Regions from separate parts of the Streptomyces sp. NBC_00576 genome, predicted to be linked through region 4. Evidence: riboswitches for the same ligand, from Rfam matches in the RefSeq annotation. Region 4 holds a riboswitch; each other region holds the start of a gene.

Region 1 (4,977 bases), 880 kb from region 4:
CACTACGGCTGCTCAGCCCTTGAAGCGGGGGAAGGCGCTGCGCCCGGCGTACACCGCCGCGTCGTCGAGGATCTCCTCGATGCGCAGCAGCTGGTTGTACTTGGCGACGCGGTCCGAGCGGGCCGGGGCGCCGGTCTTGATCTGGCCGCAGTTCACGGCGACGGCGAGGTCGGCGATGGTGACGTCCTCGGTCTCGCCGGAGCGGTGGGACATCATGCACTTGAAGCCGTTGCGCTGGGCCATCTCGACGGCGTCCAGGGTCTCGGTCAGCGAGCCGATCTGGTTGACCTTGACGAGCAGGGCGTTGGCCGAACCCTCCTCGATGCCACGGGCGAGGCGCTCCGGGTTGGTGACGAAGAGGTCGTCGCCGACGATCTGGACCTTGTCGCCCAGCTTGTCGGTGATGGTCTTCCAGCCGTCCCAGTCGTCCTCGTACAGCGGGTCCTCGATGGAGATGAGCGGGTACGCGGAGACGAGCTCCTCGTAGTACTCGGTCATCTCGGCGGCCGTGCGGGACTTGCCCTCGAACTCGTACTTGCCGTCCTTGTAGAACTCGGACGCGGCGACGTCGAGCGCGAGCCCGATCTGCTCGCCGGGCACGTAACCGGCCTGCTTGATGGCCTCGATGATGAGGTCGAGCGCGGCGCGGTTGGACTCCAGGTTCGGCGCGAAGCCGCCCTCGTCGCCGAGACCGGTGGACAGGCCCTTGGTCTTCAGCACCTTCTTGAGGGTGTGGTAGATCTCGGCACCCCAGCGCAGCGCCTCGGAGAAGGACTCCGCGCCGATCGGGGCGATCATGAACTCCTGGATGTCGACGTTGGAGTCCGCGTGGGATCCGCCGTTGAGGATGTTCATCATCGGAACGGGCAGCAGGTGCGCGTTCGGGCCGCCGAGGTAGCGGAAGAGGGGGAGGTCGCTGGCCTCGGAGGCGGCGTGGGCGACGGCGAGGGAGACGCCGAGGATGGCGTTGGCGCCGAGGGAGCCCTTGTTGTCGGTGGCGTCCAGGTCGAACATGGCCTGGTCGATCAGGCGCTGCTCGGTGGCGTCGTAGCCGACGAGCTCCGGGCCGATCTGCTCGATGACGGCGAGGACGGCCTTCTCGACACCCTTGCCGAGGTAGCGGTTGGGGTCACCGTCGCGCAGCTCGATGGCCTCGAAGGCTCCGGTGGAGGCGCCGGACGGGACGGCGGCACGACCGGTGCTGCCGTCATCGAGGCCGACCTCGACCTCGACGGTGGGGTTGCCTCGCGAGTCGAGGATTTCCCGGGCTACGACGACGTCGATGGACGGCACGAGCATCTCCTTATGGAATGTGACGCGGGTACGCGGGGCTGCTGGGCCTCGCGAGTACGGGGCCGCGGCGGCTCCGCGATGATGAGCCTAACCGGCTCCGGGGGATCAGCCAGCCGTCCGACCACCCCATGGACGGAACATGGACGGAACCCAGGGTAAACATTGTTCCCCATGGGAACAAAAAGCCCCGCCCCGGTGCGTACGGGGGAGAACGCACCGGGGCGGGGAGCCCGTGGGGGACGGGGGTGGCCCTCACGAGGCCCTCACAATGGAGGGCACGGATGTGAGAGCGCTGTGGTTCACCTTCGAGCCGACTGTTTCTCGTACTGTCTGGGGGAGGCGTCGGCGGGCAGGTGACCGGGATCAGCGTGGTTCAGCTGTGTCAGCTGAGGTGCAGCTGCTGGCCCGGGAAGATGAAGTCGGCGTCGTCGATGATGTCCTTGTTGAGCTCGAAGAGCTTCACCCAGCCACCCTTGACGTCGTGCGCCTCGGCGATCGCGCTGAGGCTGTCGCCCGTGACGACCTTGTACTCGCCGTCGCCCTTCTTGACCTTCTTGCCGGTCGGGGTGGTGACGGTCTTCTTCGCGGCCGGCCGCTCCTGCGAGCGGGAGGCCTGCTGGTTGTCGGTGGAGCGGGTGGCGGTCTCGCTGGAGCCACTGGAACTGCTTGAGTCACTGGAGCTGCTGGAGCTGCTGGAGCTGCTGGACGAGTTGTCACTCGTACCCGCACCCGTGCTGCTGCTCGCACCGCCGTCGTAGGAGGCGCCGGACAGGCCCGTACCGCAGACCGGCCAGGCACCCTTGCCCTGGCCCGCGAGGACCTTCTCGGCGATGGTTATCTGCTGCGACTTGGAGGCCTGGTCGGCGGTGGAGGCGTACGCCGTGCCGCCGTACGCGGCCCAGGTCGAGGCGGAGAACTGCAGGCCGCCGTAGTAGCCGTTGCCGGTGTTGATGGCCCAGTTGCCGCCGGACTCGCACTGGGCGACCGTGTCCCACTCGGCGGAGGTGGCGGCGGAGGCGGAGCCGACCGCCAGCAGCGGAGCGGCGACGGCGGCACCGGTCACGCCGGCGATGGCGACGACGCGGGTGGCCTTGGACGGACGACGGTGCTTGCCCTTGCCGGAAAACAGCATGAAACATCCCCTCACCGACGCCTGCGAGGTGAGCTGTCGGGTTCGGGCCGGTTGAGTTGCCCGGCCGTACGCCCCTGTCGGGCGGCGTACGGCTTCACCCCAAGCCGCTCCGGACAAGTGCCCGGTGCGGCGCCTACCTTGGGTCCCCCGCTCCTGCCTACGGCGCTTGATAGCGACGACTGTTCCCGTACGGCCGTTGGCAGGATTCGGCGTTGCGACCGGCGGGGCCCACTGTGGCGGGCGATGACGACCGTAAACAGCTGATCCTCTGAAATACAAAGACGATCAGGGCTTCTGAGATCTATCTCTCACCGCATCCATAACGGACATTCAGCACGAAAGCGTGACGCGAACTCCGGCTACTTTTGCCCTAGTTCCTCACCGACAACAAGGGTCTGACCGGGGATGATGAGGTCCGGGTCCGTGCCGACGGAATGCTCGTTCTCGGCGAAGAGCCCCGACCATCCGTCCGCGAGGCCGAGGGAGCCGGCGATGCCCCACAGGGTGTCCCCGGCCCGGACGGTGTACGAGCCCTCGGCGTCACCACGGTGACGGCCGGTGCCGCTGGAGGTTCCGGTGTCGGTGCCACCGACCTCATTTCCAGCACTCTGACCGGAGTTGCCCTGCTCTTCACCCTTTGTCGCACCTATGGGCGAACTGTCACTTTCCTGCGAGTCATCCGTGCCGGGCGACGAGGAGGAAGGAGACGGCGAGGCGACAGATCCGGCGGAGTCGACGGAGTCGGTCGTCGCCGCGACGGACGGCGACGGGGACTGAGAGGACCCGGAGGACTTGCCCGAGACCGAGGAGTCGGCGGAGGACGCGGAGTCGGTGGAGTCGGTGGAGGGGGACGCCGGGGGCGTGGGCGACGCCGAAGAGGAAGAAGAGGAGTCGGCGCCGGAGCCGGAGCCCGAACCCGAACCCGAACCCAAGCCCAGGCCCAAACCGGAGCCGGAGCCGGAGCCCGACTCCGAGGCCGAGCCCGACCCCGAGGCCGAAGAGCCACCCTCGACCACGCCGGTGTCGACGTTGGCCGAGCCGGCGTCCTTGCCGAGTCCGGACAGCAGCGCGCAGGCCTCCCAGGCCCCGGCCCCCTGGTCGGCGAGTACCTTCTCGCCGACGGCGATCTGCTGCGAACGGCTGGCCTGGTCGGCGCTCGGGGCGTAGGCAAGGCCGCCGTACTTCTCCCAGTCCGCCTGGGTCAACTGGAGCCCGCCGTAGTACCCGTTGCCGCTGTTGGCACTCCAGGCGCTGCCGCTCTCACACTCCGCGACCCGGTCCCAGGTGGTACCGCTGGCCGCACTCGCACCGGATGCGGCGAGCAGCGGAATGGCGATGGCGGAGCCGGTCACGCCGGCCGCGACCAGTAGAGCCGGGGCCTGACGGGGGCGACGGTGACGACCGTTCCCGGAGAGCATGCGGTTGCCTTTCGCGAGACAGCGGGGGCCAGTGCGACGGATGACGCAGGGCATCGCACTAGTGCACGAACCTATCGACTGACGATCACTTGTCACAAGTTCATGCCGCACAGATCACGTGAAGATCACATTGTTGAGGGAGCGTCACCTTGCCGTGATCTTCTACGTCGCCACTGGCCGGGTATGCCCGGATTCGCGAACCGGTGTGAACTCGACCGGCAGGGTGCGCAGTCCACGCATGATGAGCCCGCCCCGCCATCTCAACTCGGTCGGGTCTGCAGCGAGTTGCAGGTCGGGGAGGCGGGTGAGGAGGGTGGCCAGCGCGCTGCGTCCCTCCAGCCGGGCGAGCGGGGCGCCGAGGCAGTAGTGGATGCCGTGGCCGTATCCGAGGTGCTGGTTGTCCCGGCGGCCGAGGTCGAGGGTGTCCGGGTCGGCGAACCGGGCCGGGTCCCGGTCCGCGGCGGCGAGTACGACGAGGACGGGATCGCCGGCCGCGATGTCCTGCCCGCCGATGCTGAGCGGCCGGGTGGCGAAGCGCCAGGTGGCCAACTCGACGGGACCGTCGTAGCGCAGGAGTTCCTCGATGCCGGTTTCGAGGAGGGAGGAGTCCTTGACGGCGAGGGAAGCCTGGAGGCGGGCGCGTTGCTCGGGGTGGGTGAGGAGGGCGTAGAGGCCATTGCCGACCAAGTTCACGGTCGTCTCAAAACCAGCAAAAAGTAGGATAAAAGCCATGGCGGCGGCTTCGTTCTCGGTGAGGTGCTCGCCCTCGTCGGAGGCGCGGATGAGCCCGGAGATGAGGTCCTCGCCGGGTTCGGGTACGTCGGACAGCGCCTCGCGCTTGCGGTGGATCAGCTCGGCGAGATAGCCGCGCATCTTCTTGACGGACCGAGCGACCCCACCCCGGGGCCCTCCCCCGTGCCGGATCATCATCCCGGCCCAGTCCCGGAAGTCGTCCTGGTCCTCGCGGGGTACGCCCAGCAGGTCGCAGATCGCGTAGATGGGCAGGGGGAACGCGAACTCGTGGATGAGATCGGCGGAGCCGCGCGCCGCGAACTGGTCGATCAGGTGATCGGTGAGTTCCTGGACGCGGGGCGCGAACTCGGCGACCCGGCGCGGCGTGAACGCCTTGGCGAC
Region 2 (4,977 bases), 3.7 Mb from region 4:
GAGTTTTCCACAGGCGTTGCCGTCGGGCGCCGTGGCGCTGATGATGTTGATGCTTGAGCGTGCCTGTTCGGATCTGTGGGGACATGATGCTGGAAATTGCCGGAACCGGTCGTACGTGGCTTCTCTCGGGGCCCACGAGCAGTTACGCCGTCCATCTCACCGAGGACGACGAACTGCTGCATCTGCACTGGGGCCCGCGGATCGCCCTCGCCGACGCGGAGGCGCTCGCCGTCCGGCCCTTGCCGGACTACTGGCCCTTCGAGTCTCCGCTCGACGGTCGCGAGGAGTACCCGGTCGAGGGCGGCCCCCGCTTCGTACGGCCCGCGCTGTCCGTGCGGACCGACGAGCGCCGGGGCACCGAGTGGCGCTTCGAGGCGTACGAGAGCGAGCGCGGCGACGAGGGGGACGAACTGCGGCTGCGGTTCCGTGACGCCGGGCTGGCGATCACGCTCCACTACCGGATGCGCCACGACGTGGTCGAGCGCTGGGCGACCCTCACCCATGACGCGTCCGACCCGACCGGCCCGCTGGAGCTGCTCCGCGCGGACTCCGCCACCTGGACGCTCCCCGAGCGCGACGGCTGGCGTCTCTCCCAACTGCACGGACGCTGGGCCGCCGAGTCCCAGCTCGTGAGGACGGACCTCACCTACGGTGAGAAGGTCATCGGCAGCCGGCGAGGTCACACCGGGCACCAGCACCTGCCCTGGATGGCGCTCGACACCGACGCGACCGAGGAGCACGGCGAGGTGTACGCGTGCGCGCTCGGGTGGTCGGGGTCGTGGCGGATCGCCGTCGCCCAGTTGCCGGACGCGCGCGTGCAGATCACCGGCGGCGCCGGATACGACGACTCGGGCCTGCTGTGCCTGGCGGCGGGCGAGTCCTTCACCACGCCCGTCTTCGCGGGACTGTGGACCGACTTGGGGCACGGCGGGGCGAGCCGGGCGTGGCACGCGTACCAGCGCGCGTTCGTCGTGCCGGACGCGGACCGGGATCGGCCCGTGCTCTACAACTCCTGGGAGGCCACGGAGTTCGACATCTCCGAGGAGCAGCAGGGGACGCTGGCCCGGCGGGCCGCCGCGATCGGCGTCGAGCTGTTCGTCGTGGACGACGGCTGGTTCGGGGCCCGCACCAGCGACCGGGCCGGCCTCGGCGACTGGACGCCCAACCCGGACCGCTTCCCGGCGGGCGTCAAACCGCTCGCTGACTACGTGCACGCCCTGGGGATGCAGTTCGGCATCTGGGTCGAGCCCGAGATGGTCAACCCGGACAGTGACCTCTACCGCGCGCACCCCGACTGGGTGCAGTTCCAGTCGGGACGAAAGCGGACGGAATTCCGCAATCAGCTCGTACTGAACCTCGCCCGCGAGGATGTCCGGCAGTACCTCTGGGAGCAGCTCGACGGGCTGCTCTCCAGTGCTCCCATCGACTACGTGAAGTGGGACTTCAACCGCTGCTTCACCGACGCCGGCTGGCCCGGTGAGGACTACCCGCAGCGTCTGTGGGTCGACCATGTGCACGGGCTGTACACCCTGCTGGACCGCCTGCGGGCGGCGCACCCCGATGTCGCCTTCGAGTCCTGCTCGGGCGGCGGCGGCCGGATCGACCTCGGTGTCCTCGCCCGTACGGACCAGGTGTGGACCTCCGACAACACCGACCCGCTGGACCGACTCGCTATCCAGGAGGGCTTCAGTCAGATCCATCCGGCGCGGGTCATGGCGGCGTGGGTCACGGACAGCCCGAACACCCAGCTCAACGGCCGGGTCAGCTCGTTGCGGTTCCGTTTCGTGAGCGCGATGGCCGGGGTGCTCGGCGTCGGCGGGGACCTCACCCGGTGGGCGGAGGAGGAGCTGACCGAGGCCGGGGAGTGGGTGGAGCTCTACAAGGAGATCCGGCCCGTCGTGCAGCGCGGCGACCTCTACCGGCTGCGGCGCCCGGCCGGTGGACTGAGCGCGGTGCAGTACGTGCTGGCGGGCGAGAGCGTCGTCCTCGCCTGGCTCCAGGCGCAGCACCACGGCGAGCCGGTTCCGGCGCTGCGGCTGCGCGGACTCGACCCTGCAGCTGAGTACGAATGCCGCGAAACGGGCGAAGTTCATCGAGGTGCCGTGTTGTTGCACAGCGGCTTGCGAACCGGACTGAAGGGTGACCTCGATGCGGCAGTTTTCCGACTTCGTCGCATCTGATGCTTCTGCTCCTTATGGGGTATTTGTTCCAACTCGCTTGGGAATAAGGGTTGCTGTGAATCGGGCTAGTGAGCAGCGTCATATTCGTGACCGTGTGTCGCCGTCATGTTCACGTAATTTCGGCGTGTTTTAAGGGAGTTCGCGGGACGGAAAGATCCAGAATTCACGGACGGTGACCGGGAATTCTGGGGAGGATCACAGGAAACCCGTACACAGGGAACCCGAGGCTTGTTTCCGTGCGTCTTGGTCGCTTACGTTCGCCCCCAATCCGGACGGACGCCCAATCCTGCCGCCGCCCGGATCCCGCCTCGAACACCCGAGAACGGCAGGAGCGGGGGACCCACAGGTAGAACGCCTGCTCCGGTCTCCGGAACAGGCTTGGGGTTAAGTCACGTTCAGGCGTGGCCGGACATCTCCAGTCCGCACCCGACAGCTCACCTCGCAGGCGCCGGAGAAGGAATTCGCCATGCCCGCGAAGGGTAAGCACCGCCGTCCGAAGTCCCAGCGATTCACCCGCTCGATAGCCGTCGCCGGAACCGGTGGAGCGGCTCTCGCTCTGCCGTTGCTGGGAGCCACCGGTGCCCACGCGGCCACGGCGGAGTCCACGGTTCAGTCCGTGTCGTCGCTTTCGGAAATGGCCAAGTCCGTAACGGCCAAGTCGGTAACGGCCGAAGCCGTTTCCGCGAAGACGGAAAGGGCCGCGAGGAAGGCGGGCGTCAGGACCTATTCGGTCCAGGCAGGCGACTACCTCTCGAAGATCGCGCAGGAGCAGAGCGTCAGCGGCGGCTGGAAGAAGCTCTACTCGGACAACCACACCGCCATCGGCGCCGACCCGAGCCTGATCCACCCCGGTCTGAAGCTGACGATCGGCAAGAAGGCCGCGTCGACCGCGTCCACCTCCTCGCCTTCCTCGTCCTCTTCGTCCTCTTCGTCCTCTTCGAATTCCACGCAGACGGCGACATCGTCCCAGCCGGTCACCGAGAGCGCGACGGCCCAGACCTCGACAACGACCGAGGCCGCCGACACCGGCAGTTCCGGCGGCTTCACCCTCCCGGTGGCCGGCGCCACGATCGGCACCGGGTACCACGTGGCGGGCAGCATGTGGTCCAGCGGCTACCACACGGGCGTCGACTTCGTCGTCCCGACCGGCACCTCCCTCAAGGCTGTCGGCGCCGGCACGGTCGTTTCCGCGGGTTGGGGCGGTGCGTACGGCAACCAGGTCGTCATCCAGCTCGCCGACGGCTACTACGCCCAGTACGGCCACCTCTCCCAGCTCTCCGTCTCGGCCGGCCAGACCGTGACCGAGGGTCAGCAGATCGGCCTCTCCGGTGCCACCGGCAACGTGACCGGACCGCACCTGCACTTCGAGATCCGCACCACCCCGGACTACGGCTCCGACGTGGACCCGGTCGCGTACCTCCGCTCGAAGGGCGTCGCCGTCGGCTGAGGCGCACGCTCAGCCAGGACATCCGCCGAAGGCCGGACCCCGATTCCCGGGTCCGGCCTTCGGCGCGTTCACGTGTGCGTGTGCGGGTGTGATAGTGAACTCCCTAACTGTGCAAGCGCTTTCTCCCTCAAGGAGCCGCCTCGTGACGACCACTCGCAGAACCTTCGGAGTCCTGGCGGCGGGCGCGGCGCTCACCGCGCTCGCCCCGGCCACGAGCGCCGGTGCCGCCACGTGCGGACGCCTCATCGCTCGCGACGACTTCCGGCACGGGCTCGGCCAGTGGGCCCTCGAACTCCAGGACGGCGGCAACGTCACGGCGGCCCGAGGCGTCCTGGAGGTCGATGTACCGAGCGGCGCGACCATCTGGTTCAAGCGCAGGCTGCAGGGCCCGTATGTCATCGAGTACACGGCGACACCGGTCTCGGCGGGCGGGGTGAACGACCGGGTCTCCGACCTGAACAACTTCTGGAACGCCGTCGACGTACGCTCCCCGGACGACCTCTTCGCCACCCGGCGCAGCGGCGCCCTCGCGGAGTACGACTACCTCAGGACGTACTACGTCGGCTACGGCGCCAACACCAACACCACGACCCGGCTGCGCCGTTACGTCGGCGAGGCCGGTGTGCGCCCCTTGATCTACGACTACGCGGAACCGCTGCTCGTCCCGAACGAGCCGTATCGGGTGCGGATCGTCTCGGCCGGTTCGACGGTCCGCTGGTGGAACAACGGGCGGCTCGTCTTCGACTACAGCGACCCGGACCCGTACACGGCTGGGCACTTCGCCTTCCGTACGACGTGGAGCCACTTCCGGATCACCGACTTCAGCGTCCGTGAGCTGCGTCTTCCTGTTATTCCGGGTTGACCAATACTTGACGAGTGGCTTATCTCACCGCGAGTCAACCCCTTCCTACGGTCGCGTAGCTCACATCGGAAGGTGAATCATGCTCTGTTGTGGCAGACGATTCGAAGAATGACAGCAGAGCGGTGATCGGGTCGTACGTGGCGGTGGGGGACAGCTTCACCGAAGGCGTCGGCGACCCCGGCCCCGACGGGGCGTTCGTCGGCTGGGCCGACCGGTTCGCGGTACTGCTCGCGGACCGGCGACCCGAGGGCGACTTCGACTACACGAACCTCGCGGTACGCGGGAGGCTGCTCGACCAGATCGTGGCCGAGCAGCTTCCACGCGCCAGGGAGCAGGCGCCGGACCTGGTCTCCTTCTGCGCGGGCGGCAATGACATAATCCGGCCCGGCAGCGACCCGGACGAGGTCGCCGAACGCTTCGAACGAGCGGTGATCGGCCTTACCTCGGCGGTCGGCACGGTGATGGTGACGACCGGGTTCGACACCCGC
Region 3 (4,977 bases), 1.2 Mb from region 4:
TCGCGCAGAGGGCTGACCGAAGGAGAGATTTGCGGGGCACGTGGGGGTGACAGGGTGCTATGGGGTGCATATATGCGAGATCTCCGAGCGCCTCGCGAACGACGAACGACGAACGCTGAACGCCTGGCGAACGCCGTGCGCCCATCCCGGTGTCATGCGGCGTGGGTGCCTCTGACTAGGCTCCGGGCTCATGGACGTACTCATCCATCTCTTCGTCGGCCTGCACATCATTGGCATCGCCTCGCTCCTGGGCGGGTTTCTCACCCAGATGAAGGCGATGGGGCAGGGCACGGCCCGCTTCGTGCCGGCGATGCTCCACGGTGCGTTCACCATGCTGGTCACCGGTGTCGCCCTGGTGGGCCTCAACCAGGCCGACGACCAGACGGTCAACAACGTCAAGATCGGCGTGAAGCTGGCCCTGCTGATCGTGATCCTCGGCCTCGTCTATGTGAAGCGGGACGACGAGAGCGTGGACAAGCGGCTGTTCGGTCTGGTGGGTCTGTTCACCACGGCGAACATCTTCATCGCCGTGCTCTGGACCTGACCCGGTCGAACCTCCCGCCTCCGTGCTTCAGGCCGGGCGCACCACGCTGTGGATCGTGGACTCACCGTCGTAGAAGATCGATTCCTCGCGGACGTACGCACCCGGCTTCGGGGCGTGGATCATCATGCCGTTGCCGATGTAAAGGCCGACGTGGCTGATGTCTTCGTAGAAGAAGACCAGGTCACCGGGCTGGATGTCGGAGAGGGAGACCGTCGTGCCTGCGTTCACCTGGTCGTAGGTGGTGCGCGGGAGGGTGACTCCGGCGGCCCGCCAGGCGGCCTGCGTGAGACTCGAACAGTCGTACGAGTCGGGGCCGGTCGCGCCCCAGACGTACGGTTTGCCGACCTGTGCGCGTGCGAAGGCCAGGGCCTTCTCGGCCTTGGTGGCGTACGAGGAGTCGGGGACCGTCGTCGTCGAGGTGTCCGCGGAGCTGCCGCCCGTCGGCTGCGCCGCTGCTGCTGCCGCTTCCTGCCGGCGCTGCTCCGCCGCCTGCTGCTGCCGGGCGAGTTCCTGTGCCTGACGGCGGGCCTCCGCCTGCTTCTCCCGTTCGATCGCCGCGAGGCGCAGCTTCTCCTCGGCGGTGAGGCGGGAGAGCAACTGGCGGGCCTGCACGAGCTTCGTCTGGACGGCGGTCTTGGTCGTCTGCAGCTCGTCCTGGGACTCCGTGAGCGACTCGAGGCTCACGGTGGCCTCCTGGCGCTTCTGTGTCGTCTCGGCCTGCTGCGTGACGTAGTCGTCGACCGCGTCCTTCTGGCGGGCGGTCAGACGGTCCATCAGCTGGTTCTGGTCGAAGTAGTCCTGCGGGTCGTCCGCGAGCAGGAACGTCGCCGTGTCCGGAGCGGCGGATCCGGTGCGGTACTGGGCCGCGGCGAAGGAACCCAGCTCCTCGCGCGCGTCATTGAGTTTCTGGGTGCGCTGGGCCACGTCGTCCATCAGGGCGTCGACACGCCCCCGCTGCTTGGAGGTCTTCTCCTTGGCGGCGTTGTACTTGTCGGTGGCCGACTCGGCCTGGCGGTACAGGTCGCCGACCTTCGCCTCGACCTCCTCCATGCTCGGCTTGTCGTCGGACGAGGGAGCCGGGGGTGTGGAGGGTGCCGTGGGCGCGGCGTTGGCGGTCTGGGACAGCAGGGCTACGGAGGTCAGGGCCGCCGTGGCGAAGGCGGGGGTCCGTATGCCTGCTACGCGCGTTCCCGTAGGACGCGACTTGCGGTGCGACGACGCCAAGGGAGGCGACTCCTTCCACGTTCCGCCTACCGGGTTAGCTGTCGGGTTCGGGCGGGTGGTTCGGAAGGGTTGCCCTACGGTCCTTGCCCTGGAGGGCAGTCGGACCGATTCACCCCAAGTTTCGGTGGGTCCCCGGCTCCTGCCGCACATGGCGGCACGATCGGACTCGGCGGAGGCCGCGCGGCCCGGCGACGTTCGCCGGTTGGGGTCGAGCGGCCTTAAGGCACGCTAACCAACGGGTGAGGCTTCTGTGAAGGTTGATGACCGCTATGCCCGATACGTTTTTGTGACCTCGGCCCTAAACATGGCTCTGTGGAGTCGGCTAAGAAGAGTGTGTGATGAATTCTGATGATTTGCGAAGCCCGGGTCTGATCCGGGGTCCGCTGTCCGGACAGGCGTGGCCATCCGGACAGAGGTGCGGCAGCAGGAATGCGGACGTGGTCGGCAACGTCCTGATCGACGTCCCGCCCGGCGGAGGGCCGTCCTTTCACGGTCTCGGCCGATATTCGGCGGATGTTTTCGGGGTGGCGGCCGGTTGTCAGTGGGGGAGCCTAAACTCGGAGAGCGATGAGCAGCCTCTTTGACGACAGCTTCCTGGCGGACCTCCAGGGCCCTCGGGCCCGCGAGGAGGAACCCCCGCCACCGCCCGAGGACGAGCATGTGCCGGAGTCCGTTCCGGACGACCTGTTCGGCGGGAAGTTCGACGCGCCGCCGGACCGGGACGCGTACTACCGCGACGGCGCCCCGCGTCCCGTGGTGGACCCGGCCGCACTCCTGGACGGGCTGAACGAGAACCAGCGCGCGGCCGTCGTGCACGCTGACACCCCCCTGCTCATCGTGGCGGGCGCCGGCTCCGGCAAGACGCGTGTGCTCACGCACCGCATCGCGTATCTGCTGGGCGAGCGGGGCGTCCATCCCGGCCAGATCCTCGCGATCACCTTCACCAACAAGGCCGCCGGTGAGATGAAGGAGCGCGTCGAGCAACTCGTCGGCCCGCGCGCGAACGCGATGTGGGTGATGACGTTCCACAGCGCGTGCGTGCGGATTCTCCGGCGGGAGAGCAAGAGGCTCGGCTTCACCTCTTCCTTCTCCATCTACGACGCCGCCGACAGCAAGCGGCTGATGGCGCTCGTCTGCCGCGATCTGGACCTGGACCCCAAGCGCTTCCCTCCCAAGTCCTTCAGCGCGAAGATCTCCAACCTGAAGAACGAGCTGATCGACGAGGAAGACTTCGCCGCTCAGGCGAGCGACGGTTTCGAGAAGACCCTCGCCCAGGCGTACGCGATGTACCAGTCGCGGCTGCGTGAGGCCAACGCGCTCGACTTCGACGACCTGATCATGACGACGGTCAACCTGCTGCGCGCCTTCCCGGACGTCGCCGAGCACTACCGCCGCCGCTTCCGGCACGTCCTCGTCGACGAGTACCAGGACACCAACCACGCCCAGTACGCGCTCGTACGGGAACTCGTCGGCACCGCCGAGCACCCGGTGGACGTACCGCCGAGCGAGCACGACCTGCGCCCGGCCGAGCTGTGCGTCGTGGGCGACGCCGACCAGTCGATCTACGCCTTCCGGGGCGCGACGATCCGTAACATCCTCCAGTTCGAGGAGGACTACGCGGACGCGACGACGATCCTGCTCGAACAGAACTACCGCTCCACGCAGACGATCCTGAGCGCAGCCAACGCGGTCATCGAGCGCAACGAGTCCCGCCGCCCCAAGAACCTGTGGACCAACGCGGGCGCGGGCGCGCGCATCACCGGCTATGTCGCCGACACGGAGCACGACGAGGCGCAGTTCGTCGCCGACGAGATAGACCGGCTGACGGACGCGGGCAACGCGAAAGCGGGCGACGTCGCAATCTTCTACCGGACGAACGCCCAGTCCCGTGTCTTCGAGGAGATCTTCATCCGCGTCGGCCTGCCCTACAAGGTCGTCGGCGGCGTCCGCTTCTACGAGCGCAAGGAGGTCCGGGACGTCCTGGCCTACCTGCGTGTCCTCGCCAACCCGGAGGACTCGGTGCCGCTGCGCCGCATCCTCAACGTGCCCAAGCGCGGCATCGGCGACCGCGCGGAGGCGATGATCGACGCGCTGTCCCAGCGCGAGAAGATCAGCTTCGCGCAGGCGCTGAAGCGCGTGGACGAGGCGTACGGAATGGCTTCGCGGTCGGCCAACGCCGTCAAGCGGTTCAACACACTGATGGAGGACCTGAGGACGATCGTGGAGTCGGGCGCGGGCCCGGCGACCGTACTGGAAGCGGTCCTCGAACGCACGGGCTACCTCGCCGAGTTGCAGGCGTCGACCGACCCGCAGGACGAGACCCGGATCGAGAACCTCCAGGAACTCGCCGCGGTGGCCCTGGAGTTCGAGCAGGAGTCAGGAGCGGCCGCGGAGGCGGGGGAGACCGAGCAGCCCGCGGAGGGCGAGGCGCCGGCCCCGGCCGGGCTCGCCGCGTTCCTGGAGCGGGTCGCCCTGGTAGCCGACTCCGACCAGATCCCCGACGAGGACGACGACGGTTCCGGCGTCATCACCCTGATGACCCTGCACACCGCCAAGGGCCTTGAGTTTCCCGTGGTGTTCCTGACCGGCATGGAGGACGGCGTCTTCCCGCACATGCGCGCCCTCGGCCAGGCGAAGGAGCTGGAGGAGGAACGGCGGCTCGCGTACGTCGGCATCACGCGCGCGCGTGAACGGCTGTACCTGACGCGGTCGTCGCTGCGCAGCGCGTGGGGGCAGCCCTCGTACAACCCGCCTTCGCGTTTCCTGGAGGAGATCCCGGCGGCCCATCTGGAGTGGAAGCGCACGGGTGCGATGGCTCCGGCGACGTCCTCAGGTCCGGCCTCCGGGGTGGCGTCGTCGTTTTCGTCGTTGGCGTCCTCGCGTTCGCGCTCCGCGGGCGCGGGCGCGTCCGGCTTCGCCACGCGCCGGGGCGGTGCCGAGAAGCCGGTCGTCGCGCTGGCCGTGGGGGACAGGGTCACGCACGACCAGTTCGGTCTGGGCACCGTGGTGGGCGTCAAGGGCACGGGCTCGAACGCCGAGGCGACGGTCGACTTCGGCGAGGAGAAGCCGAAGCGGCTGCTGCTGCGGTACGCGCCGGTGGAAAAGCTTTAGCGCTTCGCTGGACAGGCGGTGCAGGAGCTGCGGGCCCGCTGTGGCTGGTCGCGCAGTTCCCCGCGCCCCTGAGCGCCCCTGCGGGGCGCGATACCGGC
Region 4 (4,977 bases):
CCGCCGACCCGTCCGGCGCGGACACCCTCGGGGCGACCGTCATAGCGCCCATAGTCGAGGAGTCCGCCAAGGCGGCCGCCGTACTGCTCATCTACCTCTTCCGGCGGCGCGACTTCACCGGGATCGTCGACGGGGTCGTCATCGCCGGGGTCACCGCCACCGGCTTCGCCTTCACCGAGAACATCCTCTATCTCGGCACCGCGTTCGGCACCGACCAGCTCACCGGGGACACCGGGATCGCCTCGGTCACCGCGGCGACCTTCTTCGTACGCGTCGTCATGTCGCCGTTCGCGCACCCCCTGTTCACGGTCCTCACCGGCATCGGTTTCGGGATCTCCGCGCTGTCGGGCGAGCGCCAGCACGTCCGCCGGGTGCTGCTGCCGCTGTCCGGGCTGTTGCTCGCGATGAGCATGCACGCCTTCTGGAACGGCTCGTCGACCTTCGGGGAGTACGGGTTCATCGCGGTGTACGCCGCGTTCATGCTGCCCGCGTTCGGGCTGCTGACCTGGCTGGTCATCTGGACCCGCCAGCGCGAACTGCGTACCGTGCGCGCCGAGTTGCCGGCGTACGCGCTGGCCGGCTGGCTGGCCCCGGCCGAGCCGTACGCCCTCGGCTCGATGCGCGCCCGCCGCCTCGCCCGCGAGTACGCCCGCCGCCACCTGGGCAGGCCGGCGGCGCGCGAGGTGGCGCAGTACGAGGCGTACGCCACCTCACTCGCGTTCCTGCGCCACCGGGGGCGCCTCGGCCGCGCGGGCACCGACTTCGTCGTCCGGGAGCAGGAGCTGCTGGGCGAGCTGTGGCAGCGCAGGGCGGTGGCCCGCCCGGCCCTGGACCACGCGGCGCGCACGATCGCACCGGCACCGGCTCCCGTACTCCCGGTCACCTGGCCGGCGTACGGGCAACAGCCGTACGCACAGCAGCCGTACGGGCAGCAGGGATACGGACAACAGGGGTACGGGCCGGTGACTCCGTACCCGGCCTACAACCCGTACCGCTCCTAGCCCGTCAGAGCACGGGACGGCGGCGAGGCCCGTACGGGAGAAGATTTCCCGCCACGGGCCTCGTTGCAGCAATTCACAGGAACGGATCAGGGACTGTGTAGCCCCTGTCCTACGGGTTCAGGCCCATGCTCCGCAGCCACGCCATCGGGTCGATGCCGGCGCTGTCCGAGCTGCTGGTGTGCACCTCCAGGTGGAGGTGGGCCCCGGTGACGTTGCCGGTGGCGCCGACGCGGCCGATGACGTCACCCGTGGCGACCTTCTGGCCGACGCTGACGTTGATCGACGACTGGTGGGCGAACCACAGCTCGGTGCCGTCGTCGAGGGTGAGGATCGTGCGGTAGCCGTACGAGCCGCTCCAGCCCGCCTCGGTGATAGTGCCGCTGTGGATCGCCTTGAGCGGCGTGCCGGTGGGCGCGGCGAAGTCGAGGCCGGTGTGGTAGCCGGAGGACCACAGCGAGCCGGCCTGGCCGAACGTCGAGGTGATCGTGTACGACGAGGTCGGCAGCGTGTACTGCTTGGCGAGCTCGGCGAGACGCGCGGCCTCCCTCTTCGCCTCCGCGGCTTCCGCGGCCTTCTTCTTCTCGGCGGCGATCTTCTCGGCGGCCTCGCGCTTCACCTTGGCGGCCTCGGCGGCGGCCTTCCTCGCGGCGGCGTCCTCGGCGGCTCGCTGGACCTTGGCCTCGGCCTGGTCCTTCTGCCGCTCGGCCTGGAGGATGATGCGGGCGCGCAGGGCCTCGCCCGCGTCGCTGGTGCCCTGCTCGGTCTCCTCGGTGGTCACGCCGACGCTGCTGAGCGCGGTGGCGGAGCCCTGGGGCTCGGGGTCCGAGTCGTCGCTCGCGAAGGGCGAGCCGACGGACGGCAGGTCGGGGATGGAGATGGAGACCGGCGGCTTGCCGGTCTGCGCGGTGGCCATGCCGGCCCCGCCGACAGCGGCTATGACGCCGACGCCGAGAACGGTGGAACTGCGGGCGAGCCCTCCGCCGCGCTGCTTGCCTACGCGGTGCCGGCCGCGAACGGGTCGGGTGGAGTCCGCGGTGGGATTCCACTCTTCCCAGGGGCCCTCGTCGGTGCGGCCGCCGAAGCCGAAGGTCGGGATCTTCCCGTCCTCGGTCTCGCTGCTGCGCTGACTCGGCACGAACGGGGCCTCTGGGGCAGCCGGGTTTGACGCCACGTGGGCGTGCTCCTTTCCTTCCTTCTCGCCTACCGGGTTAGCTGACGGGTTCGGAGCAGGAAGGTCTCCTACGCGCGTATACCTGCCGTGTTGCCACGGAGGCGGACGAGCGATTCACCCCAAGGGATGGTTCCCCGGTTCCCTTGCGGGATTCGGCGCGTGCGCACGGAGCCGACTCTTGTGACGGCTGGGACAACCGCGCTGCGTTATCGAACGTTAATAGACCTGGCCACCGGATTCCAAGCTGTTCCCGTTGATCGTTAACCCTTTTCCCGAGGACTTTCTGGGTCACCACCGGTGAAAATCGGGCGAGTTGACCATGCCGTAAGTGACTCATCAGTTTTGACGGTGTGTCAGATGTTATGCGCAGTGAGATCATTCAGTCACCTTTGGTGACAATCACTGAGAACCGATGTCACGGCCGTCGTACGGCGAGCAGCGCCATGTCGTCCGTGGTGCCGCCACCCGTGTGCCGGCGCACCTCGTCCGCGAGGGCGGCGAGCAGAGTAGCCGGGGTGCGGAAGACGCGGCCGGTGAGCCGGGCGGCCGGGTCGAAGAAGGCGCCGTGCTCGTCGCGGGCCTCGGACAGCCCGTCGGTGTGCAGGAGCAGCATCGCGCCACCGGGGAAGGTGGTCTCCTCCGCACGGTCGGGCCAGGTGCCGAGGTCACCCATGCCGAGCGGCAGCGCGGGTTCGGCCGGGTCGAGGGTGCGCAGGGTGCCGTCGGCGGCGAGGAGCAGCGGCGGCGGGTGGCCGCGGTTGACGATGCGTACGATCCCGTCGCCGTGCGGGAGCTCGGCGAGGACGGCGGTGGTGAAACCCTCGGCGGCTTCGAGCCCGTCGCGCCGGGTGCCCTCGCGGGCGAGGGCCCGTTCCAGCCGCTGGGCGACCGCCTCCAGGGTCGCTTCCTGCTCGGCGGCCTCCCGGAACGCCCCGATGACGACGGCGACGGCCGCCACCGCCCCCATCCCCTTGCCGCGCACATCCCCGAGGACAACCCGCACGCCGTACGCGGTGTCCTGCACCGCGTACAGGTCGCCGCCGATGAAGGCGCCCTCCTGGGCGGCCTCGTACCGGGCGGCGATCTCGAAACCGCCGATACGCGCCTGCGGCTGGGGCAGTACGGCGCGTTGCGCGGCCTCGGCGATCTCGCGGGCCGAGGCGAGGCGCCGGTCGCCCCGGCGCACGACCTGGTTGATGACGACCGCCAGGACGGCGACCGTGGCCACGGTGACCGTCTCGGTGATCGAGTCGGCGTTCGCGGCGAACCCGAGGCGGAGGTGGACGACGTACGCGGCGACGAGGGCGGCGGCACTGGTGACCACCGTTGTGCGCAACGAGGAGAGCGGGGCGGCGATGAGCGGGGCGGCCGTGAAGAAGGGGACCGCGGTGAAGTCGCGCGGGGTGGCGTAGTCGTAGACGATCCCGGTGACGATCAGGAGCGCGGGCAGGACGCTGACGAGGGTCCGCACCCGGGAGATCACCACCGCCTCCGGTTCTCCCGCCGACCGCGCCACTTGTCTCGTCTCCCGCCGGCTCATCCGCCCCACCGCGTCCTGTCCAGGTTTCCGGGAGCGGGTGCGCCGGGCGAGCCAGGTGGACCGACCGGGCTAAGAAGCTGCCGGGAACGGTCGAGGAACGACCGGGGAAATGACTCAGGGCCGGAAACCAATTCTCTTGGTTTCCGGCCCTGGGCCTTCAGTAGCGGGGACAGGATTTGAACCTGCGACCTCTGGGTTATGAGCCCAGCGAGCTACCGAGCTGCTCCACCCCGCGCCGCTGAACACAACTATACGCCATCTGCGGGACGCTGATCACCACGTTTGAATCGGGGGCTTCGATGAGGGGCACGGCACGGCACGGCGCGGCACGTCATCCCGGCAGGTGGGCATTGGGAGCCTTGGCCCGCTCCTCGTACTCGGGGAGTACGACGACCTCGACGCCCTCCCCCACGAGCAGCCCGCTCCCGTCCGCCGCCACCACGAAGGTGTCCGGCTCGCGCCAGGCGGTCACCACCCGGCGTACGCCCGCGTCGAGGATCAGCCGGGCGCAGGGTGCGGGGCGGGAGGCGCGGCGGGCGCAGGGTTCGAGGCTGCTGTAGACGGTGGCCGCCGGGAGCCGGGGGTCGGCCGGGTCGAGCTTCGCGAGCGCCGCCTCCTCCGCGTGCACGACCGGGTCGCCGCCCTCCCGGGAGTACCCGCGCGCCAGTTCCGTACCGTCGGCGGCGACCACCACCGCGCCGACGCTGAACGCCGTGCGCGACGGCGGACACCGCTCCGCCAGTTCGCACGCCAGTGCCAGCCAGTGCCGGTCGGCGGCGGAGGCGAGCGGGCCGGCGCCGGGGGCGGTGGGCTCGTACCGCATGAGGACGACGTCCTCGATCCGGCGCGTCTCGGTGAGCCGGAGCCGGCCACCCTGGTAGCCGCCGGGGCCGAAGAGGCGGGGGGCGTCGGGGTCGCCGACGAAGAGGGGCGCGAGGACGAGCTGGAGTTCGTCGGCGAGGCCCTGTTGGAGGAGCTGCGTGTGGACGGTGCCGCCACCCTCGACCATCAGGCGCCGCACACCTCGCACATCGTGCAGGTGTTCGAGAAGCGCCCGCCAGTCGAGCGGGCCGGGGCCCAGGGAGACGATGTGCACACTGGCACCGAGGTTCGCCCGCCGGGCCTGCTCGGCGCCCTTGTCCGTCGTGTACACGACCTTCTCGCCGCCCGTGTGCCAGAAGTTGGCGGCCGGGTCCAGTTCCCCGGATCCGCTCACCGTCACCTTCAGCGGGTACTCGGGCTTGCCTGCCGCCAGCCGCGCGGCC

The links. Region 4 has a riboswitch for cyclic di-AMP ahead of OG734_RS21930 (M23 family metallopeptidase). Riboswitches for the same ligand answer to the same signal wherever they lie in the genome.
Region 1: linked by a shared signal. The riboswitch ahead of OG734_RS17970 (transglycosylase family protein) and the one ahead of OG734_RS21930 (M23 family metallopeptidase) in region 4 are both predicted to bind cyclic di-AMP.
Region 2: linked by a shared signal. The riboswitch ahead of OG734_RS06105 (M23 family metallopeptidase) and the one ahead of OG734_RS21930 (M23 family metallopeptidase) in region 4 are both predicted to bind cyclic di-AMP.
Region 3: linked by a shared signal. The riboswitch ahead of OG734_RS16695 (C40 family peptidase) and the one ahead of OG734_RS21930 (M23 family metallopeptidase) in region 4 are both predicted to bind cyclic di-AMP.

Annotation. Positions count from the first base shown of each region.
Region 1 covers NZ_CP107780.1:4,239,636-4,244,612, forward strand. The annotation lists gene eno (phosphopyruvate hydratase) at 13-1,293, opposite strand; gene OG734_RS17970 (transglycosylase family protein) at 1,676-2,425, opposite strand; cyclic di-AMP (ydaO/yuaA leader) riboswitch at 2,429-2,600, opposite strand; gene OG734_RS17975 (transglycosylase family protein) at 2,785-3,843, opposite strand; gene OG734_RS17980 (cytochrome P450 family protein) at 4,006-4,977, opposite strand, start outside.
Region 2 covers NZ_CP107780.1:1,444,766-1,449,742, reverse strand. The annotation lists gene OG734_RS06110 (alpha-galactosidase) at 87-2,180, shown strand; cyclic di-AMP (ydaO/yuaA leader) riboswitch at 2,475-2,643, shown strand; gene OG734_RS06105 (M23 family metallopeptidase) at 2,647-3,627, shown strand; gene OG734_RS06100 (DUF6250 domain-containing protein) at 3,770-4,489, shown strand; gene OG734_RS06095 (SGNH/GDSL hydrolase family protein) at 4,612-4,977, shown strand, end outside.
Region 3 covers NZ_CP107780.1:3,949,743-3,954,719, reverse strand. The annotation lists gene OG734_RS16700 (hypothetical protein) at 191-544, shown strand; gene OG734_RS16695 (C40 family peptidase) at 572-1,768, opposite strand; cyclic di-AMP (ydaO/yuaA leader) riboswitch at 1,777-1,950, opposite strand; gene pcrA (DNA helicase PcrA) at 2,336-4,879, shown strand.
Region 4 covers NZ_CP107780.1:5,116,183-5,121,159, forward strand. The annotation lists gene OG734_RS21925 (PrsW family intramembrane metalloprotease) at 1-1,001, shown strand, start outside; gene OG734_RS21930 (M23 family metallopeptidase) at 1,111-2,172, opposite strand; cyclic di-AMP (ydaO/yuaA leader) riboswitch at 2,184-2,340, opposite strand; gene OG734_RS21935 (PP2C family protein-serine/threonine phosphatase) at 2,588-3,712, opposite strand; tRNA gene OG734_RS21940 (tRNA-Met) at 3,874-3,947, opposite strand; gene OG734_RS21945 (dihydrofolate reductase family protein) at 4,044-4,977, opposite strand, start outside.